Regions from separate parts of the Paenibacillus sp. HGF5 genome, predicted to be linked through region 1. Evidence: riboswitches for the same ligand, from Rfam matches in the RefSeq annotation. Region 1 holds a riboswitch; the other holds the start of a gene.

Evidence for each region. A riboswitch is a leader RNA that binds a small molecule or an ion and turns the genes downstream of it on or off. The one in region 1 is predicted to bind ZMP and ZTP.
Region 2: linked by a shared signal. The riboswitch ahead of HMPREF9412_RS14575 (bifunctional 5,10-methylenetetrahydrofolate dehydrogenase/5,10-methenyltetrahydrofolate cyclohydrolase) and the one ahead of purT (phosphoribosylglycinamide formyltransferase 2) in region 1 are both predicted to bind ZMP and ZTP.

The regions. Positions count from the first base shown of each region.
Region 1 is NZ_AEXS01000185.1:623-16,247, reverse strand. Features, by position in the region: gene HMPREF9412_RS31595 (diguanylate cyclase domain-containing protein) at 1-1,195, shown strand, start outside; gene HMPREF9412_RS31590 (YdcF family protein) at 1,343-1,975, shown strand; gene HMPREF9412_RS31585 (hypothetical protein) at 2,003-2,458, opposite strand; gene HMPREF9412_RS31580 (PAS domain-containing sensor histidine kinase) at 2,486-3,928, opposite strand; gene dapA (4-hydroxy-tetrahydrodipicolinate synthase) at 4,192-5,067, opposite strand; gene HMPREF9412_RS31570 (LysR family transcriptional regulator) at 5,184-6,059, shown strand; ZMP/ZTP riboswitch at 6,120-6,200, shown strand; gene purT (phosphoribosylglycinamide formyltransferase 2) at 6,283-7,443, shown strand; gene HMPREF9412_RS31560 (MATE family efflux transporter) at 7,762-9,120, shown strand; gene HMPREF9412_RS31555 (response regulator) at 9,316-10,950, shown strand; gene HMPREF9412_RS31550 (cache domain-containing sensor histidine kinase) at 10,958-12,790, shown strand; gene HMPREF9412_RS31545 (substrate-binding domain-containing protein) at 12,783-13,781, shown strand; gene HMPREF9412_RS31540 (galactose ABC transporter substrate-binding protein) at 13,978-15,003, shown strand; partial or broken gene HMPREF9412_RS31535 (sugar ABC transporter ATP-binding protein) at 15,121-15,625, shown strand, end outside.
Region 2 is NZ_AEXS01000089.1:5,240-20,864, reverse strand. Features, by position in the region: gene HMPREF9412_RS14625 (M23 family metallopeptidase) at 1-395, opposite strand, end outside; gene HMPREF9412_RS14620 (hypothetical protein) at 613-1,089, opposite strand; gene HMPREF9412_RS14615 (hypothetical protein) at 1,359-2,375, opposite strand; gene HMPREF9412_RS14610 (PadR family transcriptional regulator) at 2,380-2,724, opposite strand; gene HMPREF9412_RS14605 (NADH:flavin oxidoreductase/NADH oxidase) at 3,021-4,058, opposite strand; gene HMPREF9412_RS14600 (MarR family winged helix-turn-helix transcriptional regulator) at 4,179-4,613, opposite strand; gene HMPREF9412_RS14595 (Cof-type HAD-IIB family hydrolase) at 4,826-5,626, opposite strand; gene HMPREF9412_RS14590 (sucrose-specific PTS transporter subunit IIBC) at 5,879-7,300, opposite strand; gene HMPREF9412_RS14585 (glycoside hydrolase family 32 protein) at 7,297-8,799, opposite strand; gene HMPREF9412_RS14580 (LacI family DNA-binding transcriptional regulator) at 8,980-9,972, opposite strand; gene HMPREF9412_RS14575 (bifunctional 5,10-methylenetetrahydrofolate dehydrogenase/5,10-methenyltetrahydrofolate cyclohydrolase) at 10,268-11,116, opposite strand; ZMP/ZTP riboswitch at 11,183-11,262, opposite strand; gene HMPREF9412_RS14570 (permease) at 11,417-12,427, shown strand; gene HMPREF9412_RS14565 (TIGR03943 family putative permease subunit) at 12,535-13,536, shown strand; gene HMPREF9412_RS14560 (CobW family GTP-binding protein) at 13,508-14,611, shown strand; gene HMPREF9412_RS14555 (YolD-like family protein) at 14,688-14,939, opposite strand; gene HMPREF9412_RS14550 (MarR family winged helix-turn-helix transcriptional regulator) at 15,193-15,625, shown strand, end outside.

The DNA.
Region 1 (15,625 bases):
AAACTATGTCATGTGGTTTCGGCCGGAGGTTGTTGAAATCGTGGATTGGGCTGGCGATCCGGCCAAAGCCGTTATACAAGAAGAGGATAAGATACGTTTATCCCCTCGAAAATCGTTCGAAAAATGGAGGCAGGTGGTGGAGGGCATTTCATACTCATGGAAGGCTCAGGAATTAAGCGTTCTCCCCCAATTGAAATCGATTGTCCGCAAGCAAACCGATTTTCAATTAAGGCAAGCCAAAGAACAGGCCATTCAGAATGCACGCATATTCAGGGAGAACGAGGAGCGGTATTTGCAGCTTATGGGCCACTCCCCCGTAGCCTTCTTGTCACTGACAACGGCGGGAACCATCGTGTATTGCAATTCGCGGGCCGAGACGCTGTTCGGCGCAACGAGGCCCGAGGAACTGCTCCAGGTTGAAATATACACTTTAGCTAGCGATGATTCCCGCATGGGTCTTAAAGAGCAGATCAAACGGATGGATCAGAATCAAGCCCAACTCGTTTCCGGCAGCGGCTGGTTCGAAACGCTGGATGGAAAGGGAATCGAACTTGAATATATGCTGGCAGCCATCCATCAGGGACGCAAATCATCCATTATGGTCATTTTGAGAGAGGGCACACCGGATGGAGGCCCCGATCGCGTATATTCCGATGTATTGAACCAGCTTCAGAGCTACGTGACAACTGATCCGTTGACCGAACTGCCCAATCCGGCAACATTCGAAAAAGAACTGGCGACGGATTGGAAGGAATGCATTCAGAATCAGGTTTCTCTGGCCTTGTTGATGGTCGATATCGATGATTTCCGGGTGTATAACACGCTTCATGGTTTATACGGCGGGGATTTATGTTTGCAATGGATTGCCGACGCACTGAAAATCATAGGTGAATACTATGGAGCGGCCATTTCGCGTTACGGCGGCGGAACCTTTATATTGAAGATCAAAGATACCGATCCCGACCGAACCTATGAATTGGCTGAGAAGATACGTCAAGGCGTCCTGGCGCTCAGCATCCCCAAAGACCGCACGGAGGAAGACGGGTTTATGACGGTAAGCGTAGGAGCGGCTTGCCTAACGCCTACCTCCATGCTGAGTCTTACCCATTTGACCGACGAAACGGAGAAAGCCATGCATATTGCCAAGAGCAAGGGGAAGAACAGAGTCACGCTATATGGATATGAAACGGATTGATGTCCGTTGGAACCAAGAGGAAGTTGGAATAATCAAAAGCCTGCAGCTCCATAATGGAGCCGCAGGCTTCTTTGCTGTATTATATTCCTGTACACATGATGCTAAAATGAAGGCTGGAGTTGAACGAGTGGAAGTTGGAGGTGTTCCATGACCCGATTGATGCAGCCGCGGAAAGCAGGAAGTAGAAGAAAGCGCGTATTGTTGAGAGTTGTGCTGGGACTGATAGCTATCATGCTGGTTTATTCCGTTAATGTGGGATACACGATTTGGAAATATGCAGGGCGAACGGTGAATATTCCCTCCGATGCAGCGATCGTGCTGGGTGCCGCAGTATGGGAGGGGAAACCTTCGCCTGTGTTTCAGGGGCGCATCGATCAGGCGTTATGGCTGTATGATCAACAATACGTAGATAAGCTCATTTTTACAGGAGGACGCGGATCGGAAGATGAAGTGGCCGAATCGGAAGCTGCCAAACAATATGCCATCAAACACGGCGTTCCCGAGAGGGACATCTTGGTAGAGACGACTTCGGCGATCACCGAGCAAAATCTGTATTATGCCGACAAGCTAGGCGATGCGGCAGGGCTCTCCTCGTATCTCATCGTGAGCGATCCGCTGCACATGAAGCGGGCGATGGTGATGGCTGAAGATATGGGTCTCGAAGCCAATCCTTCACCCGCGTCACGGAGCGCTTACCAAAGCGTAAGAAGCAAGCTCCCCTTTTTATGCAGAGAAGTCTTTTATTATATCGGTTATCATCTGACAAAACCCTTTCGATAAAAGATCCGATCATGCGCAGTTTGCGTGTTAGTCCAGACTTCCGAGATCGTTGGCAAGCATCTGATGGCTTTCCTTATCCGTTACCTTGTCGAGATAACTTGCCGCTTTTTGCTTGGATGCCAATGCATGCTCCTTGTTCCCCAGAACCAGATAGGCCCGCGCTTCCGCTTCGTATCCGTAACCGATGTAGAAGGGTTCGAGGTTAGCCGATGACCCGGTCGTGATGCAGCGCTTGGCATAATGCAGTGCTTGATCGCCCTGACCCGTTACCGCGTATACTCGGGAGAGCTGCCAATACCCGATGGACAGGTTGCGCTCTGTATGATCCGCCACCCGGCTCCAATGCCAAAAGGAAGCATGACACATGTGAATCATGTTCTCTTCGTCTTCCGGCGTCCGCAGCTTCTTCTCCAAGATATCCCAGACCTGATTGAAGCAGTTTATTGCAAATTGTTTATGTAAGTTTGAATCTTGAATGTCCATGCCTATGTCCTCCGATATATGTACGCATTATAAAGCAGGTAAATGGATCGTAAAGGTTGTCCCATGATCAGGAGTGCTCTCCACGTTCATCGTACCGCCGTGATTATGAATAATATTCTTGGTAATCATGAGACCGAGTCCCGTGCCGGTGTCTTTCGTTGTAAAAAAGGGCTGTCCCAGTGATTGGATCTGATCCTGTGTCATCCCAACTCCTTCATCCTGCACGATAATCTGCACCTCGGGCCCGCTGTGCACAATGTCCAAGGTGATGCTTCCGCCGTGATTCATCGCTTCCATCGCGTTTTTCAGCAGATTGATGAACACTTGCTTGAGCTGGTTGACTTCGCCCTGTACATAGATCGGAATCAGTGGATAATGGGGAATGATCTCTATATTCTTGAGAGCGGCTTGCACCTTCATCAGCGTAATGATCTGATCCAGTATGGCCGACACGTCGATGGGTCCGCTCACGTGGGCGCCCTGCGGTTTGGAGAGCACCAAGAGCTCATTGACGATGAGCTCGATGCGTTTGAGCTCCGATTCGATGATTTCAAAATAAAGCTCGTTGCTGCGTTCCGCGGATCGCAATAGCTTCACGAATCCATTAATCGATGTCAATGGATTTCGAATTTCATGAGCGATGCCGGCGGCCAATTGGCCGGCGGTCGTCAGCTTCTCGGATTGCATCACGCGGTCCTCTTCCATCCGCTGCTCCGTGATGTCCTTGAAGATGCCGACGGCCGCATTCTCGCCTTCATATTGTATGATTAACGTGAATCCCGTGACCATCTTCTCCTGCCCGTCCAGACAGCGTATCAGGTAATCGACGCTTCCGATTTCACCGCTCTCGGCATACGTTGCCCTGCGTTTCATCAATGCGTGATGATATGATGCGTCGACGATCACGTCGGTTGAAATGCCCAGCACGTCACGGGGGTGCATCGCATTGACGAGTCGGATTCCGGCAGAATTAACATAGTGAACAATGCCTTTTTTAGTTATGAGTACGGAGAGAGGGAGCTCTTCCAGCAGCTGCAGAAACGAATTTTCCTTCTCGTTCAGCTTCTGTTCCTTCTGCTCCAGCTGTTTCATGAGCTGTCTCAGCAGCGTTCGATCCTCGAATTGTACCAAGTATCCCTTGGGCCCCTGCTCCGGATCGTGATCAACGCTGCAGCGTGCACTAAGGTATAACTCGCGATCAGACGGATGACGGTAAGCATATTCAACCGGGGGGACGAATGGCTGATGGCCCTGGGCAGCCCTAGCGTTCTGAATCACTCGATTCAATAACCCACGGAGGCTGTTTTCTTCTTGCGGCGCCCCGGCAGTTAACTCCTGCGGCGAGTAACCCAACAGATCACATAGTGCCGAATTGACCTTAAGAATCGTTCCATCTAGCGATACCAAAGCCATACCGATTACAGATTGTTCAAAGGCAAAATCATGATTAGGGGTTGAATAGGGCAGCACTGCAAGTCTCCTTTCAAATTTCTGGGAGGAATTGAATGTACCCATATTATAAGTGGGGCGATTTCATTCATCAATCCTTTAAATTGATAGATCTAAGCAGAATTTCTTTTTTGTGTAAAATGTCAGTATCACCCATCCCATTATCTGCTGATTGAAAGCATGAGCGCCTTATAGCATCGAATCATCCATTCAAGAATGGCAAGGAAGCGATGCGTCCCGCCACTCTTGAGTAGAAACCTGTTGCGTCCATGATTTAAAGTTTCTCAGCCTTTGAATGCTTGATCCAAAGATAGCTTGAGCTCATCCGTAATGGGGCCCATCGGCAGGCGCAGGGTGTCGGATGAGATAAGGCCTTGCTTGGCAAGCAGCCATTTTAGCGGAGCGGGATTGGATTCTGCGAACAACTGATGAATAACGGGAAGCAGCACTTCAAACTCCTTTTCGGAACGAGAATAATCCCCCTGGGCAGCTAATTGATACACACGAATAAAAGCTTCGGTTTTCACATTGGCCGACGCCAAAATGCCCCCCGATGCACCATGACAAAGCATTTCATGAAAGCGGACATCGTCTCCGCATAGAACAGGCTTCGTATCGTATGGAGATAAGCTTCTCATAAGCTCCGTACTCGCAGTGCTGTCCTTCATTCCGATGACACCGGGGATCTCCATGATTCTTCGAATGGCATCGACCGGTAAGGAAATTCCGGTGCGCGAAGGAACTTCGTACAAAATAACCGGTATCCCCACCTCCGCGACGTTGCGGAAATGTTGTATAATGCCCTCAATCGAAGGGCGGCTGTAATACGGCGTGACCACCAAAACCGCGTCTGCCCCGATATGTCCTGCCCATTCCGTCCGCTTCATGCTGGAGAACGTATCGTTGGTACCCGTACCAATAATGACCGGCAATTGCCGCCCGTCCAGACCTTTTCGCGTTTCCTCCATCACCTGAACGACCTCTTCCCAAGTTACCGTCGGCGCCTCTCCGGTCGTACCGTTGATGATCAATCCTTGAATGTCATGGGATAACAAATTCTCCAAATAACGATGATAAGACGGAACATCCAATGCGTATTCATATGAAAAGGGAGTGACCACTGGAACATAAATACCTCTCATATCTTGCGGACTCAACATGATCTTTCCTCCATTTCATTTCATGAATTGTGGCTTTACTTTACCATGGGAATTGGGATCGGTGTTATCTATAATAATAGATAGTTATTATCAATATTATTGATGAGGAGAGAGCGATGGAACTGATCTATCTGCAAACCTTCAGGGAGGTTGCTGTTCGAAAGAGCTTTACTAAAGCTGCTGAGGAATTGGGTTATGCACAATCCAGCGTTACCACCCAGATTCAGAAGCTGGAGAAGGAATACGGCGTCAAGCTGTTTGAACGGTATGGCAGAGGCCTGCGCCTGACGAAGTCAGGGGAGGAGCTGTTCAAGTATGCTGTCCAAATGCTGGATCTGTTCCACCAGTCTAAGGAAAAGCTGACGAAACAAGGCGGGGGCGTCTTATCGATTGGAACGATCGATTCGCTTGCCGCATATTTTCTTCCATCCGTCCTTCATCGGCTAAGACAGGAGCATGAAGATCTTGCCATCCGCTTGCAAACGGATCGTGAAGATAGCATCGTCAGTAAGGTAAGAGAGGGTGAGTACGATCTCGGGCTTATTCTGGAGAACAAACCGGAAGACACTTCATTGAATTGGATCTCGATCCGGGAAGAGCCCCTCTATCTGATTGCCCATCCGGATCATCCGCTTCGCAGGTTGCCCGTCATCGAGCTGGAGCATCTGGCTAATTACGAATGGATTATGACCGAGGATACTTGCAATTACCGGATCATGTTGGAAAAAGTGCTGCGCGCCAGCGGAGCTCCCGTCCGTATTGGTTTGGAATTGGGCAACCCAGAGGCAATCAAAAGATATATCATGTCCGGTACCGGCATCTCACTATTGCCGAGAATGGTAGCAGAGGAGGAAATCAAGAGGGGAGAGCTGGCGATTCTTCCCTTTCAACACCCTGACATTCGACTGGACATCCAGATTGTCATTCATCCTAAGAAATGGCTGTCACACTCGCTTCAGGATATGATCGAAATGTTGAAGTCTAAATCTTAAAGACGCAGGCTGATATTGCATTTAACGAAAAGATTCAGTATCATTTATGTAACAATGTATAGGTTTATGTGTGACTGGCGTAGCATGGGGAACCATGAGGGAGCACATGGATGACAACGGCCGTACGCCTGGGCAGAGGTAAGGGAGTTTATTTCCCTTACCTCTTTATTATTTTCTTGGGCTTCTATCGTCTCTGAAACTATGAAAAGGGGATAAAACAACGATGTTCAAAACGAAAAAAATATTGCTGCTGGGATCCGGAGAACTAGGGAAAGAAGTCGTAATTGAAGCACAACGATTGGGTGTCCAAACCGTAGCCGTCGATCGTTATGCCAATGCTCCTGCCATGCACGTTGCCGATCACAGCCATGTGATCGATATGCTGGACGGAGAGAAGCTGCGCGCTATTATTGAGTTGGAAAAGCCGGACCTGATCGTTCCGGAGATTGAAGCGCTGGCTACTTCGGAGCTGGTGAAGCTGGAGGATGAGGGGTATCGGGTGATTCCTACCGCCAGAGCCGCAAAGCTTACGATGGACCGTGAAGGGATCCGCCGGTTGGCATCAGAGGAGTTGGGACTGCCGACTGCGGACTATCGATTTGCCGATACCTATGAGGAATTCAAGCAGGCTGTCCTGGACATGGGTTTTCCGTGCGTGATCAAACCGCTGATGAGCTCCTCCGGCAAAGGTCAGAGCGTGTGCCGTTCTGAAGGGGATATCGAGTCCTGCTGGAACATCGCCATGGAAGGCGGCCGCGTGCAGAACGGAAGAGTGATCATTGAGGAATTCATTTCATTCCAGTCGGAAATCACGCTTCTGACCGTCCGCTCCGTAAATGGAACAAGCTTCTGTGCGCCGATCGGGCATATTCAGGAAAGCGGAGATTATATCGAATCGTGGCAGCCGCACGACATGTCTGAAGCGCAAATCGAGGAGGCTAAATATATTGCGCGGAAGATTACCGACGAGCTTGGCGGATACGGCTTGTTCGGCGTTGAATTATTTTTGGCCGAGGATAAGGTGTACTTCAGCGAGGTATCCCCGCGTCCGCATGATACTGGGCTGGTTACGCTGGTCACGCAAAATCTATCCGAATTTGCGCTTCATGTCCGTGCCATTCTCGGGTTTCCGATACCAGAGATCGAATTGATCACGCCGGGAGCCAGCCGCCCGCTGAAAGCCGGCCGAGAGCTGGAAGACTACACGATTACAGGCGCCGAGCAAGCGCTGGCCGTTCCGAATACGCAGCTTCGCATGTTCGGCAAACCGGTAACCAAGGCCGGAAGACGAGTAGCAGTCGCGCTGTCAAGCGCCGGCGATGTCGAAGAAGCGCGGTCACGCGCGAAGCTGGCATTGGATAAGCTTGCCGTCGAAGAGGCATAAACATCGGAATTCTATAGGGATATCACATGTTATCATGTTGAAAAGGCCAACCGAAATGACCGGTTGGCCTTTTCAGTTATAGAAAAATCAAGGATCCAAATCGGGTACAAACTCTTCTGATCACGAGTACTTGCTTTTAGTTTTGATTTCGGGAATAAATAGGGAGAAATTTATGTTCTTTCATGATAAGATACACAAGAATACAAACGACCCTCACCCATTATAATGTTTCCATTCGATGCGATAAGCGCTGCTTGGAGCATAATATTTCAAATAAATCTCTAGAGGAACGTTTATTGACGGCATAGGAGAATCTACATGAGAGACATGACGCAAGGAAGTCCGATCAAGCTGATTACCATGTTTACCATCCCGCTTTTGATCGGTAATATTTTTCAACAATTTTACAACATGGCAGACACCCTTATCGTGGGACGTACCATTGGCGTGAACGCACTTGCAGCCGTTGGCTCGACAGGCAGCATTTTGTTTTTTGTCATCGGCTTTGCCCAAGGCTTGACGGCTGGTTTGTCTATCATAACCGCGCAGCGTTTTGGAGCTAAAGATATCGCAGGCGTCCGCAAAAGCGTGGGAACGAGTGTATGGATCAGTCTGGTGTTCACGGTATTCCTCACCATCGTGAGCGTTATATTTACGAGGCCCGTCCTCGTCATGATGAACACCCCTGCCGAAATTTTGGATGATGCGTATTCGTATTTGATCGTCATTAACTGGGGCGTCGGCGCGGCCGTTCTGTTCAATTTGCTGGCTAACCTGCTCCGTGCTCTCGGCGACAGCCGGACCCCGCTTCTCTTCCTGGTCGTTGCAAGCATTCTGAACATCGTGCTCGACCTCTTATTCATTCTCGCATTTAAGATGGGAGTAGCCGGAGCCGGACTTGCCACGGTTATATCGCAGCTGTTCTCCTGCCTGCTCTGTCTGATCTACATTCATAAGAAGGTCCCGCTCCTTCAATTCAAGAATGCCGACTGGTCCATCGATTGGAAATTTATACGCCAGCATATGTGGGTAGGTTTTCCGATGGGCTTCCAAGCCTCCATTATCGCAATCGGAGCCATCATTCTTCAGATCACGCTAAACGGTCTCGGGGCAACAGCCGTTGCGGCTTATACCGCGGCTCAGAAGATTGATATGCTCGCGACGCAGCCGATGAGTTCCTTCGGGATTACAATGGCGACTTTTGCTGCTCAGAACTTCGGAGCGAATCGCATAGATCGGATCAAGCTGGGGGTTAAGCAGTGTATTTGGCTCTCAGGATCATTCAGCATCGCCGTGGGCCTGCTGGTTATATTTGCGGGTCCTGCCGCCGTCAGCCTTTTTGTGGGTCAAGGCCAAGAGGAATTGCTGTCGCTCAGCAGGCTGTATTTCTTATCGAACGGCAGCACCTATCTGCTTCTGTCGCTGCTCTTCATCTACCGCTTCACGCTTCAGGGGCTTGGTCAGAGCTTAATTCCCACTGTGGCGGGCATCATGGAGCTGATCATGCGGGTACTGGCTGCTATCTTCCTGACCGCACAGATCGGCTTCCTCGGTGCAAGCCTGGCAAATCCGCTGGCTTGGCTGGGCGCCGTCATCCCGCTCGGCATCGCTTACTATCTGAGCATCAAGAGGTTGAGCACGCCGGTAAAACCCGTCTCCGTACCCGTTCAGGCGTAAGGAATGCTGCACAATCGAATTCGGAACGAATCATGACTCCAGGAACAGGGAAACACTGTTTCGTTGGAGTCGTGCATTCGTTCTTTTTTTGTTACAAAAAACATAATGTGGAAGATTCCCAATTTGGGTGCGGCGAGGTAAGATCACTATAGATTCAGTTTGCAACCGAACAGGACAGAAACGGGAGGGGTCGCATTGTATAAAGTGCTGTTAGTAGATGATGAAGCCGATGTGAGGGAAGGCCTCGTTCAGGAAATCCAATGGGAAGCCTGCGGATTCGAGATCAAGGGGACGGCGGAGAACGGAAGAGAGGCCGTGGAGGCTGCGGAGCGGTTGGAGCCGGATGTCGTTATTACCGATATCAGTATGCCCTTTCAGGATGGACTGCAGCTGGCCTCATGGCTAAGGGAGCATCAGCCGCTGTGCAAAATCGTGATTTTGACCGGCTATGACGAATTTGATTACGCCCGTCAAGCGATTACGCTCAGCGTGGATGAGTATTTGCTCAAGCCGTTCTCTGCCGAAAGCTTCATGGAGTTATTAGGCAAGATCAAGGACAAAATCGATATGGAGGTGGCGGAGCGTGAGGACGTGCGCCAATTAAAGGAGCATTACCGGACAAGCCTGCCTTTGCTACGGGAATCGTTCCTGGCTTCGCTGTTAACCCGAAAACTGCCCCGCTCCATCATTGAGGAGAAAACTCGGAATTACGGCCTTCCGCTGAACGGCGCCTGTTATCTCGCCGCGGTGTTGGCTTTATATCCGGCGGCAGAGCATAAGGAGAGTGCTCCATCAAGCTCCCTGCGGCATTCCGGCGATATGGACTTGATGCTGCACGCTATGCTGAACATTGCGAAAGAGCTGATGGATCCCCTTTCTTTTGGAAGCGCATTCATATACCAGGATAGCATCGTGTTCTTGATTACGAATGACGGCTGCGAGGACGAGTCGTGGTTTGGCGACCTGCAGGTGGCACTGGACCGTTTGCTCAAAAGCAATCTTCACTATCTGAAGCTGCCGGTTACGATCGGCGTGGGTTCCAGGGTCCGGACTCTGTCCGATCTTAAGCACTCCTACCAGGATGCGCTGCTGGCGCTGGACTACCGGCTGATTCTCGGTGCCGAGAAAGTCATCTTCATCGATGACGTGGAGAGTCCGAGGCAGGAAGGGATCCGTCTGGACGAATTGCAGGAGCAAGCGCTGATCCGCAATCTTAAGCTCGGAACCGCGGAGGAATTAAGTGAATCGATTACGCACATATTCGATGAGCTGATTGGAGCATCCTGCACGATTCAAGAGGTTCAGATCTATCTCCTGGAAGTCGTAACGGCCATACTTCGAACGGCTAAAGAATCCGGGATCGAGCTTGAGGAGATGTTTGGAGCGGGGTATCAGCTGCATGCCGAGATCTTCAAGTTTTCCGGACTACAGGAGGCTAAAGCTTGGCTTCAGGATGTCAGTTTGGCCATCCGCAAGCAAATCTCCAACTCCAGGCAGCATGCCTATAAAGACATCGTGGAGAAAGCGCTGGAGTACACGCGGGAGCATTACGACGACCCGGATATATCGCTGCAGAAGCTGTGCATGCACCTGCATATCAGCACAGGCTATTTTAGCGGCGTATTCAAAAAAGAGCTCAAAATGACCTATGTGCAGTACTTAATGCAGCTGCGGATGGAAACGGCCAAGGAGCTTTTACGTTCCACCGACCTGAAGGCTTTCGAAATTGCGGAGCGCGTCGGGTTTGCCGATCCGAATTATTTCAGCTTCTGCTTCAAGAAGCAGGTCGGCGTTTCGCCTAAGGAATATCGGGCACAAGCGAGGGGGTAGGGCATCGGTGAAAATCACGTATACGAAGCGATACTCGATTCTACCGTTCGTACAACGATGGGTTAAGCGATTCCGAACGCACAGCATTCAATCCATCATCATGTGGTCCTTCTCGGCGTTCATTCTGCTCATTGTGATCGTGGTAGCCGTACTGCTCTTCAATAAATTCTCGCGATCGGCAGAGCAAAGCGTATTCCTGAATGCCCAGCAAATCGTGGACCAGGTTAGCTATAATCTCGAGGATTACGTGGACGGGATGGCGCAGTTGTATCGGGCGATCGAGGAAAACATGCTGGCAGACGGGCAGTGGGACGATGAGCAGGTGACAAAACAGCTCGATACGATCATGCGAAGCCGAGATGACATCGTCTCTATCGCTTTGTTTAATGATCAGGGCGACCTGCTGCGGAACCATCCGGCCATTCCGGTCAAGTCCAGCGCCAAGGTGACGGAACAGAGCTGGTTTCACTCGGCCATGAGAGTCTCCGACCATCTGAGCTTCTCACTGCCCCATGTTCAGAATTTATATGACCACACGTTTGAATGGGTTGTCACGATGAGTAAAGGCATTACGGTCGTTCATGACGGGGAGCCGATGTACGTCATTCTGCTGGTGGATATCAACTTCAAGAAGATCGACGAGCTGAGCAGCCGCATCAGTCTAGGGAAGCGCGGGTATGCGTACATCATCGACGAAGGAGCGGGAAATATCGTGTACCATCCGCAGCAGCAATTAATCTACATGGGGCTTCGGAATGAGAGCGTTGAGCGTGCGCTGACCTCCTCGGAGAGCTACATCGATGAATCGGATGGGGTCAAGCGGCTCAATACGGTCAAATCGGTCGTCAACATTGGCTGGAAAATCGTTGGCGTATCCTATTTGGATGAGATCATGACCACAAGAGAAGAGGTCAACCGTTATTTGGTCCGGGTGGTTGCCATTGTCTTGGTGCTGGCCATTGCGGTATCCCTGATTCTTTCGGCCATGCTCACCCGGCCTATTCGCCGCATGGGCAGAACGATGAAAGCCGTGGAACGTGGCGATTTCGACGTGGAGCTCCCGTTGCAGGGGCCGCTTGAAGTAGTGCAGCTGTCCAGCCGTTTCAACCTGATGCTGAATAAGATCAGGCAGCTCATGAAACAGATTGTGAAGGAGCAGGAATCGAAGCGTAAATATGAGCTGGAAGCCTTGCAGGCCCAGATCAACCCTCATTTTTTGTACAACACCCTGAATTCGGTTGTTCGCATGGCAGGAATGAGCAAGAAGGAGGAGGTCATTACGATGATTACTTCCTTGTCGAAGCTGTTTCGTTTGAGCTTGAGCAAAGGGAAGACATCGATAAGCGTCCGGGAAGAGCTGGAGCACGCACGGCATTATTTGACCATACAACAGATGAGATATAAACAGAAATTCGATTTTGTAATCGAAGCGGACGAAGCCGCGCTATCCTGTTACACCCTCAAGCTGGTGCTTCAGCCTTTAATCGAGAATGCCATCGTGCACGGCATCGAGTATATGGTGGATCAGGGGCATATTCGCATAGGGGCAGCCGTAAAAGGCGAATTGTTGGAAATGACGGTTACGGATAACGGGGTTGGGATGACACCCCAGATGGTTGAAGGGATCTTGGACGCTAAAGAGACGCCTCATAACCCGGCTCCATTTATCAATACGGCCGGTTCAGGCGTGGCCGTTCGAAATGTTCATGACCGAATTCGTCTGTATTACGGCAAACGGTACGGGCTGGAATTCGAGAGCGAGCAGGAGGCGGGCACTACCGTTCGCATACGGATTCCGGTCATTCACGATATGGACGAGGAGGAACGCGAGCATGATTAAAACTTTTCGGCCGCTGCGGTTACCGATTGGACCTAGGGGCTGTTTCGCTGCACTTGTCGCAGTCCTGATCCTTTTAACATCGTGTTCATCCGATACGGACCCGGATGAGGAGCCCGAGCTTCAACATATTGCCCTTGTGGCCCCCGTACACGCCGAAGAGCAGGGGGATGCGATCCGTTTAGGCGCCGAGGCGGCTGCCAAGGAATACGGATTGGCGCTCGATTATGTTTTCCTGGAGCCTAGCGACGATGAGGATGAGCAGTTGCAGGCCGCTTTGAAGATGTTGGAGAAGGGTGCCTCCGCGATCTTGATCGACCCGGCATCGGAGGCAGTGCTGCAGGAATTAGGCGATAAGGCAGCTGCAGCGGGTACCCCCGTGATTGCATTGAATGATGAACGAATGACCACAGGCATCTTATCCGCGATCGCGATCAATAATGAAGCTGCCGGACGCAAGGCGGGCGGGCAGCTGGCCGACTTGCTTGAAGGTCGAGGTACAGTAGCCATCCTGCGTTCCGACAGGGAGGACCCCGACTTGATCGCCCGCGAAGAAGGAGCCAAACAGGCATGGTCAGATATCGGCGGAATTGAAATAGCGGGCGGCGCGGCTTGCGGCAAACGCGAGGATGCATGCTGGCAGGCCGCCAAACAGCTGCTGGATCAGGGCGCCGTCGACGGAATTCTGGCACTCGATATTCAGGCTTCCTTGGGAGCGGCTAAAGAAGTCGCAAGGCGGAAGGTCGAAGGGGAGATCAAGATTGTCACCTTCGGCAGCGATCTGGAACAGCTTCAGCTTCTTCAGGATGGCGTCCTTCATAAACTCGTGGTACAGAACGGCTTCAGCACGGGCTACTTGGGCGTAGAGCAGGCTGTGAAGGTAATGGACGGTTCGAGATATGATAAGCCGATCGTGCTTGAGACCAAGGTGATTGATGCCGACAATATGTTCTGGATGGATAATCAGAAGGTGCTGTTTCCATTTGTGAAGTAAGGAAGTCACGAAACAAAGGTAAAGTAATGAGAATTTTGCTAGAAATCAGGAGAATTTTGAATTCGAATATCAGAGTCATTCCGGCATAATGGCGGTAGTCAGTGAGATACGGCTTCGGAGTTCCGTAGCCAGCACTGAAATATCGAATGAATCAGGGAGGTCAACCCAAGTGAAGAAAAAATGGCTGTTTGTCCTAATGGCAGGCATGATGCTCACCACGGCGGCATGCAACAACGGCGGGAGCAGTTCAACCGGCAGCGATAGCACGGGCGGCGACGCGGCAGGCGGCAGCACGCCTCAAGTCGGGGTGGCGATTTACAAGTTCGACGATACCTTTATGACAGGCGTTCGGAATGCGATGTCCGATGCAGCGAATGGCGTAGCCAAACTGGATATCGTGGATAGTCAAAATGCGCAGCCGACCCAGAATGAGAAAATCGATCTGTTTATCTCGAAAAAATACAGTTCCATGATTATCAACCCCGTAGATCGCACGGCAGCGGGCGTCATTATCGACAAGGCGAAAACCGCCAATACGCCGGTGGTTTTCCTGAACCGGGAGCCGATCGCGGAAGACATGAACAAATGGGATAAGGTTTATTACGTAGGGGCGAAGGCGGAGGAATCCGGCACGATCTCCGGCCAGCTGATCGTAGATTATTGGAAAGCGAATCCGAAGGCAGACAAGAACGGGGACGGCAAGCTGCAGTATGTGCTGCTGCAGGGGGAGCCGGGCCATCAGGATGCTGAGCTGCGGACCAAATTCTCCGTTCAGGCGATTCAAGACGCCGGCATTGAAGTGGAAGCGCTTGCGGTGGATACCGCCATGTGGGACCGCGTGAAAGGACAAGAGAAGATGCAAACCTTCCTCGCGTCCCATGGCGACAAGATTGAAGCGGTGCTGGCCAACAATGACGATATGGCGCTCGGAGCGATTGAGGCATTGAAAGCGGCAGGGTATTTTAGCGGCGACAAGTACATGCCGGTTGTGGGCGTCGATGCGACGGCTCCCGCCGTCCAGGCGCTGGAAGATGGCACTCTTCTCGGAACCGTGCTTAACGACGCCAAGAGCCAGGGCAAAGCTTCCGTTGCCATTGCGGCCGCGCTCTCCAAAGGGGAAACGCCGAACAAGGAGAATACCGGATTTGATATTACCGACGGTAAATACGTGTGGATCGCCTACAAAAAAATAACGAAGGACAATATCGCCGACGCGAAATAATGGCAGGGTTATAAGAAGGGGCAGCGGCTCATCGTAGCGTTGTCCCTTTATATTGGACTCTTTTGGCCCGGAAAAGCGAAGGAGGTATTCAAAGTGGCGGAATCATATGTGCTGGAGATGCGGAATGTATCGAAGGCGTTTCCAGGCGTTCAGGCATTAAGCGACGTAACGTTCAAGGTAAGACCCGGAACCGTGCATGCGCTCATGGGCGAGAATGGGGCCGGCAAATCAACGCTGATGAAATGTTTATTCGGCATCTACAAGCCTGATGAAGGCGACATTTACTTAAACGGCGACAAGGTCGCCATCAACAGCTCCAAGGATGCATTAAATCACGGAATATCCATGATTCATCAGGAGCTTCATCCCGTGCCGCACCGCAATGTGATGGAGAATATATGGCTGGGGAGATTTCCGATGACGGGCTTCTGGCCCTTGAAATTCGTGAACGAGAAACAGATGGCAGCGGACACGCTTCGGCTGTTCCGCGAGCTTGATATCGATATTGATCCTAGGGCAAGAACAGGAGCGCTTTCGGTGTCCAAGATCCAATCGCTTGAGATTGTCAAAGCGGTGTCCTATCACTCCAAAGTGATCGTAATGGACGAACCGACCTCATCCC
Region 2 (15,625 bases), on a different contig from region 1:
CTTTCCTCTGGGTAATGGTAATTATCCATAACATTCTCGCCGCCCCAGAACACATACCATTTTCCCTTAAACGGAACTCGGAAAACCGTGACGGTTTGCTTGGCATCCGATTCAGAAAACCTCTCAATAGGCGATAACATAAGACCTACAATGGTACCCGTTTCATCGATCATCGCTTGAATGCCTTTTTGCCCGCTATCATCCATCCAGTTTATCAATCGGATTTGGTTAAGCGTGTCGTCCAACGTGATGTGGAACGTTTTTACGCCTGCCGTATATTCCACTGCCATCGCTTCAAATTGTTCGATCGTTACAAGTAAACGCAAATCCTCTCCGAACAGCTCATACAGCTTGCGATGTTCCCCATTCAACAGGAATCCAGAAATATCTACCATATTCAAACCTCCTTCATATTTCAAATCCAATTTTGTTCATAGTATATCTGACGAAATGAACCTGCATTGAAACAGGAGCTTAACATTGGTTAAACTTTCAGCTCCTGTAGGTACAGATGCCCGGAAAAACACTCTTCCTCTACAACTAAAACAAAGAAGCACCCGAACCCATTCGTCAAGGTTCAGATGCTTCTATTCTTAGTATACATACAGCCTATTAATGGTTAGATGTGAGTACCAAGCCGGAACGGGTTTGTGGTCCGACCTTGCGCACGGAAACCTGATTTTGCTCGGCCCAACGCGTGAGACTCCGAATGCCTTCACAATTCTTCTCTTCAAATTTAAAGCAGCAGTACATCGGATTTACGCTCTTATCCTTGAGGCTAATTTGGAAAGCGGCTTTATGGCAACCGGAAACCTTGATTTCGCGGATCTGTTCAGCGTGAATCTCTACGCCGTTGATCGAAATCGTCTTCGAATCCTCCTGAATATTCACTTCCCGCTTCACCAATCTCGCATAACCTTCAATAGCCAGTGCCGCAACGACAACGACATTCACGGCCATCTGCATATAGAAGAAGAAAGGATAGGAATATTCGGTCAAGGTGGCTACCTGAAACAGGATAATGCTAAGGACAAAGGAAAACAAAATAACGTCTTTCATTCTGGTAGAGTAATGGATCGCATATTTCATGATTAATCAGCTCCGTTCATTCTGTAAGGGTTTTCATTCAGCTCTTACCTTATTATAACACCATTGTACATAATTTTGACACATATCATTCACATTTTTGTCAAAAAAATATTTGCCTCGCTCCTTATCCTATGCTTATCCATTTCGCGTCGTGTCGTTCATGGTCCAACCAACCATATAAATACACGGTTTGTTTCCTGACAACAAAAAAGAGCATCCCGCCAGATCCAAGATCCGTTGGGATACCCTTTGCTTCATCACTTTTGTCTTTATTTGGTTAACGCCGTATTACCTTCCTTTCCCCGAAACCATTTCATTACGACAGATACGGTATCAATAAGGGTAATGATCACAATGATGTAAATGAGGCCATCCCTGGATCGATCCCAAATTGATTTTACGGTCTCATACGCTTCATCCCCCGGTGTTACGAAACCCGCTTGAACGAGCTGATCCATGAATGTCGGATTCCAAATCGTCATATCGGAGAACAGGATCACCGTAACGATAACGGAAGCAACGTTAAATATGACGTGCATGACGGCAATCTGCGGCGTCCACTTTCTTGTGATTAATTTCCTGGCTTCATTGAATATGCTGAAGGCGGTAAGAAGCCATATCAGCGGTAAATATTTGGCAAAGGCAGCCTGTTCAAACACCGGAATGGCGATCGAGTTTTCATCGAATCGGTGAACACCGATCAGGTTAATGGAAAACGTGAACAGGACGAAGAACAGCACGGAAAACAGGATGCCGAGCATCGGCTCGATCGGTTTAATCCGAGCGGCTGGTTCCGGAATTGCAGGCAATTCCGAGGGTTTCCATGGATCATTGGGGACTTGGCGAGCCCCGCGGTATTCGATAAAGGCAAAAATAACGGTAACCCATGCAAATCCGTGGATTCCCACGCTAAGCAGCGAAACAAGAAATTCCAGCAGCTTCTCGGCAGTGTGTTCCGTGCTTGTAAAGAAATCAATGATGTAGACGATGCCAAGAGCAACGGCTATCGAATACAGTACGATCTTCAGGACGGACCAATAGCTGTTAATCAAACCCGGACCTATGAGATACCTTTCCCTTCCTCTGTATCTGGCTGCCATTTCCCCGGGCGGCCCGAGCTCAAGCAGCACCTGCTCCACCTCTTCCAGACTTGCGGCCTCTACACCGACTCCCCGGTCTTCCAGCATGTCTTCGACGAGTCCTTGAAGCTCCTTCTCAATATCCGCCCGCTGCGATTCCGGCAGCTTCTGGGTCACCGCATAAATATACCTGTTAATAAGATCCATCACCTTAGTCCCCCTTGTCTTTCACAAGTCCCTCCAGACTTGTCATCATATCCTTCCATTCATGGTAGAGCTGCCGATATATATCCTTGCCTGTCTGACTTATGATGTAATATTTTCTGGGCCGGGCTTCATTCGTATCCCACTCGCTGTTAAGCAAGCCTTGTTTCTCCAGCCGACGCAGCAACGGATAGAGCGTACCCGCTTCCACGTTGATCCCCCTCTCCTGCAATATGGTCACCAATGAATATCCATACTGCGGTTCGGACAACTGACTGAGAACACCAAGGATGATCGTACCCCGCCGAAGCTCCTGCACCATACTGTTTAAAATATCCTGATCCTCTGGCATATCATCATCTCCTGGAAATTATTATACTGTACATCGCACACTAATGTAAATAAACAATTAATAAATTTTTAAAAATATTTTAGATAGCCTTATGTTAACGGCTGCCAAGCTTGATGGCTACCATAATTGGAGCATTTCCTTGTACGCAAAAAAGGTTATCCTACGGCCGTGACGGCCCGTAGGATAACCTTCTCTAATTACGCTCACCCATTACCGGGTTCCTGATAATGTTCACTTGCAGGGAATGATAAGCCAATCTACATCGTTCGTTGGCAGCTATATGTTCATCTGCCTGCCTATCTCGATTTTCTGGGAAAACCGTTCTGGTATTGTGCCGGAATCGCGAACTCTTTCTGAAGCAACGTTGCTGCTTCTAATGTCCAGTACGGATTGCGTAGCATTCCTCTTCCAACAGCAACGAGATCAGCGTCTTCGTTGCCTATTACCGCATTCGCCAAGGCGGGTTCATCCAAACGGCCCACGGCAATGACGGGTGCCTGCAGCGCTTCTTTGATCTGTCTGGCTAGCGGTACTTGGTAGGCAACGTGGGTGCCCGGTCTTCCTTCCGCCGCGATGGGTCCTTCGCCGCCAGCGCTGACATGGAACATGTCAACGCCTGCAGCCTGATATATCTTGGAGAATGCGATGCTCTCTTCGATGCCATAACCATTCGTTACATATTCTCTAGCCGAGATTCGCATGATTAATGGCATGTCCTCAGGCATTTCGCTTTTTGCGGCTTGAATCACTTCTTGGCCGAACTTGGTTAGCTCCTGGCCGTACTCATCCGTTCTCCGGTTGGTCAGTGGAGAATGGAATTGATGAATCAGATAGCCGTGGGCACCATGCAATTCAATTGCGTCAAAACCGGCCTTCACCGCACGGCGCACAGCCACGCGGAATTTTTCCACCATTTGCTTAACTTCTTCGGTTGTGAGTGCCCTTGGCGTTTTCGAGTTCTCATCGAAAGGAATAGCCGATGGGGCAACAGGCGTTTCCGCATCCTCCGCTTTGCGCCCGGCATGCGCAATCTGAATCGCCGCCTTCGCGCCATGCTGGTGTATCGCTTCAACTATGCGGGCCAATGCGGGAATCTGCTCATCCGACCATAACCCAAGATCATAATCGGAAATACGGCCGTCCGGTTCCACATCCGTCATCTCCACGATAACGAGTCCGGCTCCGCCGATTGCCCGGCTTGTATAATGCAAATAATGCCAATCGGTGGCAATGCCGTCTTTGTTCGTTACCGAGTATTGGCACATCGGGGGCATAACGACCCGATTTTTCAGATCTAATGATTTCAATTTGTATGGACTGAATAAATGTTCCATTCAGAGACACGCTCCCTCTATCCTCATGATATTGATCTCTCTATAAAAAAAATGCATGCACATGCATCTAAATTAGCAAAACAAAGACCATTCGTCAAGAATGGCTGTTGAACGATCTAGTTACCCTCGGATATGCTTCAATGCATCTTCCAGACCATGCTTCATTTTAGGCATTGCGAATTGCTGCTCCAGCACGTCTTGGACCGTGTTCTTGGCTTTTTGCAGTTTCTCTTCGCCAATCGGAGTCAGTGACGTGTAGATTCCTCTTCTGTCATCCTCGCATATCGCCCTTTGCATGGCGCCGCAGCCTTTGGCTTCAAAGCGGCTGACCAGTCTCGACATCGCACTCTGGCTTAGCCCCACCATCGTTTGCAGCTGCTGAAGCCTTAACTTTTGCTCGGGAGCCTCGGACAGAAATAACAGCACGTAAAATTCATTCAGCGATAAATCGTGCTTCTGCTGGAGCTTTTGTTCCAGCTCGTTGGAAATCAATGCATGAATCTGCGTCAAGGATAGCCAACTTGTGATGAGTTGTCGCGTTTGATCGGCTGACATAGGGCCTCCACCTGTTCCGGTATATTTCCGCCAGAAGGTTCGTTGTACCATATAGCGGGTCACTGTCAGTTATTAATAATAGCAAGTCCCTGTTTCCGTCGTCAAACCTGCGATGGGGCGTTAGCATACGGAACGGAAATACATGCCAGTCCTCACGCACCGCAAAAGCGCTAAGACTGACACGCTGCCCTGGCTTTTTATCGTTAAACCCGTTACTTAATCTCCTGCGGCTCCTTGCCCAGCAAACCGAGCATGCGAAGTCCGTATTGTATTCCGTCTTGGCCGACATCGCGGGTGACATGCCTGGCCGCCTGCTTCACGATCTCCGGCGCATTGCCCATTGCCACGCCGTGTCCCACATACGACAGCATCTCCAGATCATTCAGATAATCGCCAAACGCGATGGTATCCTCGAGATCGATGCGCAGCAGCTGAATTAATTGTTTGATTCCTTCGGCTTTGGAGCCCCCTGCCGGTAACACGTCAATTCCATAGGGGCCCCAGCGCACGAAATCGAACCGCCCTTCGAATCTTTTTACGTAATCGGCCTCCTCATCCTCGGTACAGAATACAATGGCTTGATATATATCACGGCCCAAGTAATATTCCGGATCGTATTCCGGGATGGTCAATTTCAGCTCCCCCCAGCTGGAATCGATATGGACATGCTCGGTTACGTTCATCTTCATCGCTTCGCTGCCGGCATAGATAATCGGATGATCCAGCCGAACGGCTTGTTCCGTCAGCTCCTGTAAGGCATCCTCCGCCAGAGGATGACCGTAGATCGGCTTGCCTTCATAAACCACATATTGACCGTTCAAGCAAACATAAGAATCGATGCCGAGCTCTTCCCGCAGCTCTTCAAAATGATAGGGGGCGCGTCCCGTAGCAATGGCTACGATATGGCCGGCCTTCTTTAATTCAGCTATGGACTCCTTCGTTGTCGCCGGAACCTGCTTCTCATGATCCAGCAGCGTACCGTCAATATCAAAAAATAGGATCTTCTTCATCAATAACGCTCGCCTCTCTTTTTCGTATATTCAAGCTTATAAGTGTATTGTAAATGATGAAAAGCATTTCAGAGCAAGCGATAATTTTACCAAGCCTACTGGGACCAAGTCCAGCTAACGCCAAAAACGGGCAGGGGAGCACTCTTTTCAAGATATCCATTTTAATGAACAAGAAAGCCGGTCAGCCATGACGATTTACCAGCATCCGGACCAAAAAAGGCCCGCCTGTTCAGGGCGGACCTTTCTCATATGGCTTTATTTCGCTTCCGAGCGGACCTCTTCAAGCATCTTATCATTGAATCCGAACATCCAGGTCAGCACGAACGTAATCGCCATCGCCGTCAGGTTGCACAAAATGTAAAGAGGAAGCTGGCTGTTCAAGTATAACAGCGTACCCGGGATGACGGTAATGGCCATGCCTGTGGCCTCAAGCTGAAAGATGGAAGCCATGAAACCGCCCACGCCGCCGCCGATCAAGGCGATAACAAACGGTCTGACGTAACGGAGGTTGACCCCGAAGATTGCCGGCTCGGAGATTCCCAGCAAGGCGGAGAATGCCGATGGCAGGGATAATGCCTTGAGCTTTTTATTTCTCGTCTTGAGTCCGACAGCCAGACAAGCTGCACCCTGCGCTGCCATGGCGCTGGTCACGATCGCATTGAACGGATTGCTCCCTGTCTTCTCAAGGAGTTGGATCTCCAGGAAGTTGAAAATATGATGCACGCCGGTGACCACAATGATCTGGTTAAAGAAACCGATGACCAAACCCGCGATACCGAACGGCAGCTCCAGTAGGAACGTCGTCGCGTTCAGAACCACCTCTTCCAGGGAGTGGAACACGGGGCCGATCGCAAACAGGCCGAGGGTTATCATAACGAGCAAGGTTAGAAACGGCGTAACGATCAGATCGATGGCGTCAGGAATGCGTTTTCGCAAAAATCTCTCGAATTTCGCGCCCAGCAGTCCAATGAAGAATGCCGGCAGGACCGAGCCCTGATACCCGACAACCGGAATGAAATCAAAGATCATGAGTGCCTCAGCCGAACCGTTCGCCACGCTGTACGCGTTAGGAAGAGCCGGGTTAACCAGCATCAATCCCAGGACGATACCCAGCACGGGGCTGCCTCCGAACACCCTGAATGCGGACCAAGCCACCAAGGCCGGCAAGAAAGCGAAAGCCGTATCCGTCAGTACCTGGGTGAAGAGCAGGAAATTAGCCGAGATATCATCCGGTGTCGCACCGAACCAGGCAAGCACGGTATCCTGGGTCAGCAGCCCCCGTAATCCCATGAACAAGCCAGTGGCGACCAATACCGGGATAATCGGCACAAACACGTCACCGAATGTACGAATCGCCCGCTGAAACGGATTCCCCGACTTTTTTGCCTGAGATTTCAGTTCTTCCTTGCTTGTGCTCTCCATTCCAAGGGATTCAACCGCTTCAAAAATCTGATTGACGGTTCCTGTTCCGAAAATGATCTGGTATTGCCCGGAGTTGAAAAAGGCTCCTTTGACCTTGTCGATCTGCTCGACCTTCTTCTGGTCAATCTTCTTCTGATCATGAACCATGATTCTCAGTCTGGTGGCACAATGGGCAAAGGAAGCGATGTTCTCCCTGCCGCCAATGGCTTCCACTACCTGCCTTGCGATTTCCCGATTATCCGCTGCCATGTTCATTCAGCCCCTTCTTTATCTTTTACGGCTTCGGTCAGATCCCATTTCTCGACCTTCAAGCCGGCACTGCCGTTCTGTACGAAAAATCGAATGTTTCGGCTGTTCCACTTCGGAAAAATTCTGCTTGTAAACACCTCTTCGCCATCGTTGATGAACAGCTCGACCGAAGAAATGTCCACGAACAGATGAAATTTGATCGAATTTCTTTCGGTTGGCAGCATACAGGATCGTTCCGCTCCGTAATCACTGACAATCGTTGCACCCGAAGAAGAGCGATCCAGCGTAACCTTCCGTTTGCCGGATTCATATCGAATAACGGTTCGTTCCCCTTCGCCAGCCCGAAATTCAATGCCAACGACGTCCGCCTCGATGGCTTGGAACTCGCATATCATTTCGAATGCGGTTCCTTGAACCCCCTCGTAAGTCTTCACTTCGCTGTGAAGCGTATCCTCTGCCTGAGCGGCATGATCGCGGAGCGCCTGAAGCTCGGGAACCGGCTGTTGAATCAGCCTGCCTTCACGGAACGTAAGCATACGCGGAAGCGTCAAACAATGGGCCCAGCCATGCGAATCGGTGGGATACCCGATATCCGGCAAACCCATCCAGCCCACCATGATGCGCCGGTCTTTCTCATCCAGCATGGTCTGCGGCGCGTAGAAATCAAACCCTCTGTCCAGCTCGCAAAAAGGACCGTGATCAAACTCCAGCGTATCCCTATTGAGCGGCTTGCCTGAAATATAGCCGGATTGGTAAATGTTTCGAAAATGATCGTCCTCCGGAAGCAGCCCTTGCGGGGAAAACAGTAGCACGCCCTGGCCTTCCAATTCAAAATAGTCGGGGCATTCCCACATATAGCCGAAATGCTCAAGGCGGGTTTGTATCTCCCCCTTGAATTCCCAAACCAACAGATCCGAGGATTCATAGACGACAGCCGCACCTGTCTGATTAACCCTTTGGGCACCGATGACGAACCGGTACTTGTCTTTGTCTTGCCATACTTTCGGATCCCGGAAGTGTTCGGTATATCCGTCCGGCACATGGTCAATCAGCGGCTTATCGAGCTTCGTGATGGATCCGTCGCGGTCCATCACAGCCATGCATTGATAAGATTGCCTGTTCCATTTCTCATCCCGGGCATTCCCGGTATACATTAGGCATAGTTTGCCGTCTTTCACGATACCGCTGCCCGAATAAGCGCCATAAGCATCATGCGGGTGACCGGGTTCAATAGCGATGCCTTGGTTCTGCCAAAACACCAGGTCTTTCGAGGAAGTATGGTACCAGTATTTCAAGCCGTGAAACGTGCCCAGAGGAAACCATTGGTAAAACAAGTGATACTCTCCGTTGTAATAAGAAAATCCATTGGGATCATTCATCAGGCCCATGATGGGCTGTACGTGAAATTTCTGCCTCCATTCGCTTAATCGCACTTTCTTCCTTAAGGAGGAAAGCTCTTCGGGAGAAGCCTGATCCAGGCGTCGGTATTTCAGTTCTCTGTCCATATCTCTTCTCCTTATAAATGGTCTTGCCGAAAAATCAAACAGATCATGCTGCGCGTGCACGCGAATAAATTCAACTGCGGTGGAACCGGTTCCAATCAAAGGTAAAAATAATGAACTCAGTTCCAATACCAAGCAAGCACTCGGATTGGAACCGGTTCCGTTATTTGAAGTATAAAATACCTAATTCAGATTGTCAACGCTTTCCCGATGAATCATCTCGCAATTCATGACCGTCAGGAAATCCACTGGCTCGTCGTTGACCAGCTTCATAATATGCTGTGCCGCGAGGTGGCCCGCTTGGAAATATCCATATTTCACCGTTGTTAACCCGGGATGAATCACCTCGGTTACGTCGTAACCGCCAAATCCGGTAACGGAAAGTTCGTCGGGAATAGAGATGCCTTTCATGTGCGCCGCTTTCATCACGCCCAGCGCTATGTTGTCCGTGGCGCAGACCACGGCCGTTGGCAATGTTTGGTTCAACTCAAAAAGGGAGCATGCCGTCTTCACACCATCCGACATCTTGAATCCACTCTCGTAGAGAACCGCTTCCGACTCATCATACTCGCTTACCGCTTTGAGGAACCCTTCCTTCCGCTTGACTCCGACGGCTACGTCCTTTTCCGTCACCCCGATATAGGCAATTTGACGATGTCCCATCGACAGCACGTACCGGCCCATGTCATAGCCTGCGGCATAATCGTTATAGATCATGCTGTGGACATGGTTATGCTGTTGTCCGAGCAGAATGACCGGAATGCCGATCTCTTGAATCGCGGCAAGATGGGTTTCCGTCACCTGCGTGGCGAACAGAATAATGCCTGATATTTTTTGTCTGGCGAGATCATACAGCGCTTCGATCTCCCTGGATAAATCCTGGCTTGCGTTGATGATCAGAAGCTGATATCCGTGTTTTCTTAATTCTTCGTCCATGCCGGCGACAGTCTGCGATGCGGAGAAGGAGTCCAGACGCGGCATAATGGTGCCGATCATGCTCGTTTTTTTCGCTTTGAGGCTTTGCGCAAAAGAATTCGGGATATAGCCGGTTTCCTGAATAACCTGCTCAATCTTGCGGCGTGTCGCATGACTGACGGATCCTCCGTTCAAGAAACGGGAGACCGTGCTTTTGGCAACGCCGGCTTTGTGGGCAATATCGGCGATCGTGTTCTTCATGCCAAGATCTCCGAAACCGTTAGCAGCGCTGCGTCGAACGGATCATTCTCTGCAGTTCCCTGTTGTCCCGCACAACAGGCCATGATTCGTATAAACATGAATCTCTCCCCTTCGTATTTCGCTTATTCCTAACTATACCATGACGTCCAGGGGTCCGTGAAATGCGGGTTCCAAGCCTATAGGCAGAGGCCTATCTCTTCCACGTCACAGACTTTTGCATGGTCTCGCAGCGATTTGAAGGGGATAATTCACGGGCGCACCCTTAATTCACATATAAATGGTCAAGTGCATTCCCCTAGGCTTGGACGGTTCGCTCGGCCGATTCGACGGTATGCTTCAACAATGTCGCTATCGTCACGGGGCCAACGCCCGCCGGTACCGGCGTGATTGCGGATGCCGCCTTGGCGCAGGCTTCGTAATCGCAGTCCCCGATATTTCCTTTATTGTAACCGGCGTCCAACACGACGGCACCCGGCTTGATCCAGTCCCCTTGAATGAAATTAGGCTTGCCTACGGCCGCAACCACAATGTCCGCTTGGGACACAATCTCCCCAAGGTTCTTCGTTCTCGAATGGCAGATCGTAACCGTGGCGTTGCGATTGAGCAGCATCATCGATACCGGCTTGCCCAAAATCGGACTGCGTCCGACCACCACCGCATGCTTCCCTTCGATCGGCAGGCTGTAATAGTCCATAATCGCGATAATCGCCGCCGGCGTACATGAAGGGTAATCGGCGAAACCAAACGCATTTTGCGAGAACCCGAGCGTGGTTACTCCATCCACGTCTTTTTTCATGTCGATGGCATCAAAAGCCTCCCGCTCATCGATATGATGCGGTACCGGGTGCTGAAGCAGAATACCGTGGACGTTCGGATCCTCGTTCAGTGCTTGAATCGCGGCGATCAGCTCCTCCGTCGTTGTCGATGTCTCCAGCACTACTTTCTTGGATATGATGCCAAGCCGCTCGCACGCATTTCCCTTCATCCGCACATAGGTTGCCGAGGCAGGATCATCGCCAACCAGAATCGTTGCCAGACAAGGGGTTACCCCTTGCTGTTTCAATTCCTGTACCTTCACCGCCAGCTTTGCCTTGATATCATCGGATACTTTTTTTCCATCCAAAATTACGGGTTCCTTACTCATGCTAATCCGCTCCTTCGCCATTGTATTAAAAAACATAAAGAGGCAAGGCGACTCGAACGTCTCCTTACCTCTTGCCCAGGCGTACGGCATATGATCCCATGTGCTCCCTCTTGGTAACCCAAGCTACGCCAGTAACACACGGATAACTTTTTTTAATATATCACGACTTTGGACTTCGCGCCACCGGCTATGCGGCCGCCTTTTAATCGTAAAGTTTTTGATTTATTGTCTGAAATCACGTATGTTGCCGATGGTACAAGCATAGAATGTCCTAAGAACAATTCGCTCCAGGAGGCCTTGATGAGATATCCGGCGATCTTCAAAATGCTGCCCTTTATACTGCCGCTTGTATTCGTGATTCCGGTCTTGACGATATGGCTGCAGAGGGACTTAAACCCCATATCCAGCCAAGACCTACAGCAGGTTAAAACCGTCTTTACGGGCATCTTCCTTGAGGCACTTCCTTTTATTCTGCTTGGAGTGCTGCTGTCGTCCCTTCTGCAGCTGTTCGTACAAGAGCAATGGGTGCGGCGTCTCACGCCGAAGAATCCGGTGGTTGGCGTCCTGTTCGCTTCCATGCTCGGCATCCTGTTTCCCATCTGCGAATGCGGGATGATCCCGGTCGTTCGCAGGTTGATGCTGAAAGGTATGCCCGCCTATATCGCCGTCACCTTTATCCTCAGCGGTCCTATTCTGAATCCCATTGTATTCGCATCAACGATCATGGCCTTCCGTTCGCATCCCGAAGTGACGATCGGACGAATGGGACTGGCTTTTGCAGTCGCGGTGACGACGGGTTTGCTCGCCTATGTTTTTTCAAGAAGCAGCCCCCTGAAGCGTTCCTTTCAAGAGTTCGCCGAACAGGGCTCCAGCAAGGGGGAACGTTTGTTGCATGAGCATCCCAAAACCTGGAGAAGCATGTTTGTCCACGCCGGAGACGAGCTGATCGAGATGTGCAAATATTTAGTCCTGGGCGCTTTCCTCACGGCCTGCATCCAATCCTTCATTCCGAGGGAGGAGCTGCTGGCTCTGGGGAACGGTCCTGCCGCCTCCTATCTGTTCATGATGGGCTTTGCCTTCATCCTGTCCCTTTGCTCAACATCGGACGCCTTCGTGGCATCGGCATTCACGCACACCTTTACCGTCGGCCCGCTGGTTTCCTTCCTGGTCCTCGGACCGATGCTGGATTTCAAAAGCCTGCTCATGCTGTCGGCTACCTTCAAGACCAAATTCGTGATCGGCTTAAGCCTGCTGGTGATTACCCTTGTCTTTATCGGCTCTGTAGCCGTCGACGCGCTATTCGGCGGTTAGGCGTAGTAAACAAACTGGAGTGGCAATACACAAAAACGGATGGAATAACGCTACCTTCAGGCTGTTATGCCTTCGGATATCCACTTGAGATTGGAGGTGTTCGGGACGTGAAGCCCAGTTTGAGCCTGCGAAGCCACTATATACTGCGGTCGCTGCTAATCGCAGCTCTTGCCGCCTATATCATGCATCTAAACGCATCAAATTCGCTGGACTATTACTTGGCTCCCCATATGCAGACCCTGCTTCTGCTCTGTCCCGTGCCGCTGTTGTTCATAGCTTTCGGCATGCTGTGGCACGCCCTTGCGGGAGCTTCCGGCGAGGTGTGCGATTGCGAGCACCCCCTGCCCAGCGGACTGATCAAAAACATATCGGTTTACGGGTTATTCACGGTGCCGCTGCTGTTCGGCCTGCTCCTGCCGGACCAAGCCCTCGGCAGCGATATGGCGGCCAAAAAAGGCATGATCTACACCTATCCGAACCCCGATGTTCGCCGTAAAACCGAGGAGCGGAATGCTCCCGCCGTTTCGGGCATGGAGAAGCATGGAACGAATGATGACCAGACGGCAGCGGAGGACATCGCGCTGAACGAGCGTTTTGTTCCCAAAGACATCTACAGCGTGGAGTTCGCGGAGCTGGCCAAGCGCTTATATACCTTACCCGTCATCCGAGTGGAGCCGGACATTTTCTCGGAGACCGTAGGGGCCATGGATATTTACAAACAGCATTTTCAAGGGAAGGCCATCACCGTCCAAGGATTTGTTTTCCGCGATGGACATATGAACGAAGACACCTTCGCCGTCAGCCGCTTCCTCGTAATGTGCTGCACGGCAGACGCCGTCCCGTTCGGGGTCATGGTGCGCGCCGCGAATGCTTCGTCGTTCGCGAATGACGCGTGGGTTCAGATCGATGGCACGATCCAGGTCACCACCGTGGACGGTAAGGAATCGCTGCAGATTCAAGCGGAACGGATTCAGCCGATCGAACAGCCGTCATCCCCTTACATTTTTACGAATCCGGACTCTGTCGCAGAGTTTGATGAACTGTATTCGAATGATATCGAGACCAAGGAGGAGATCAACAATGAACAAGATACCCGTCGTGCTGATTAGCGGTTTTTTGGGGAGCGGCAAAACCACGCTGCTGCTCAGGCTGCTGGCGTATGCCGCCAAACGGCAATGGAGGACCGCCGTCCTGATGAATGAGATGGGCGAACAGGACGTGGATGGCGATATCCTATCCGGTGAAATGCCTGATCTTCCGATCGAGAAGCTGCTTGACGGCTGCATCTGCTGCACCAAACGAGACGAGCTGGGGCAAGCCCTGAAAAGCCTGTTAGATCGGAAGCCTGATCTCGTCTTCATCGAGACGACCGGAGTGGCGAATCCTGAACAGATTCTTGAGGATTTGCAGGATCCGTCACTGGTGGATCGAATATCGATCCGGGGTAAAATCGCCTTGGCCGACTGCAGCAAATTTCTCGAGTACAACAGCTTCTTTGCATCCAGTCGCGAACTGGTCCGCACCCTTCGGGGACAAATCAGCTTCGCGGACCGGATCATCCTGAACAAGGCGGGAGAATGCGAAGAGAAACAGATCAATAAAGTCATTACCTCCATTAGAAAAATAAATACGACGGCAAGCCTGTCCGTAACCGACTACAGCCGTTTGGATGAGCATGAAATGTTTGCGGCCCTTCAGCTAGAGCCAACGGAGAATCATAGTCATTCATCTCATTCTTCGAACCGGCAAAGGAGTCCTGCGGATCGCCTGCAAGGCAGCGCTTCGACCAGCGAAGAAGATCGGAGCAAGCTGGGGCGCCGCGACCATGAAGGAGCTTTCATTCATCATGAGCATCGTCATGGTCACGGAGAGGAGGCCGGGCATGGCAGCCATTCCTATACCGGCCTGGATACCTTGACTCTATCGGCTCCAGCCCCTTTCCCGCTTGAGATCAGCCTCATCGAAACCTTTCTCGCCACACGCGGCTCCGGCCTGCTACGGGCCAAAGGATATATTCAGCTCTCCACGGGTCCCTCCCTGGTTCAGTGGGCAGGTTCACAGCTTGCCATCGAGCCCAGCACGCTGAAGCTGCAGCGCGGCTATCTTACGTTAATCGGCCATCGCCTGGATAAAACGCGCATTGTCCAGGAGTGGGAGGACTTGCTCAGCGGCGTGGTGCAGTGACAGTTGAATGTATGCAGCGATATGAAAAAAGAAAAGGAGATCCCCAGGGATCTCCTTTTTTTCGGTTCGCTTATGATTAGTCCCTGGGATAATTCACTTCCATAATATCCATAAAAGGAACCTTCGTAATGACGCCGTTCTGTTTCATATGCACCTTCCCTGTGCGGGAGTCCATCAGATCGATTTGTCCGCGGACCGCCTCTTCCCATCCCCAGACCGTCAGTACGATGACCGATTCCTCCTGATAAGCTTCCGTTAGCTGATTTCCGAGCTCTTCCAGTACAAACTCATCCCTAGTGGGTCGCTTTGGAACTTTTGCTTTTGCCATAATCGTGTCCTCCTGATTTATGTTGTTCATGCGTCAGCATTACATTCTCAATGAAAACGAATCTTTCATCCATTCTATGAATTGGGAATCTACTACCTATTATACATCAAATGCGATTCAGAATTCTTGGGCTCTCCCAGGATTCAGATTATTTAAGGACCTCTGGAATCGATTCGCTTTTTTATACAAAAGACTTGATTTTCAGAAAATAAACATATATGATTGACCCATCAACCATTGACGAGTCAATGAATTGAAGGAGGTCTTTATCATCTCTACATGCCATACACAAGACCTGCTGTACTTGCTCATGCATCTGAATAAGCACATTGCGACTCGGTTTGAACGATGTGCCGGTGTTAGTCCCAATCGGCTGGAACTCCTCTGCAAACTGACCGGCGGCGAAATTAGCCAGTCGGATCTCCAGAAGGCAGTGTCTATCGATCCGGCTGCGGTGACCCGTCATGTTCAACAGCTGGAAGCGGAAGGATTGCTTCTGCGGACGAGATGCGAGAATGACAACCGGATTACGTTGGTTCAGCTAACTGATGTGGGCAAAAGTAAAGTAGCAGCGTTTAAGGCGGAGAAAGATCGATTTATGGAGGAACTGCAGGCAGACCTCACGGAATCAGAACGACTTGCGCTTGTTCATGCTTTGCAGAAGCTGAACAGCCAGATTCAACGGA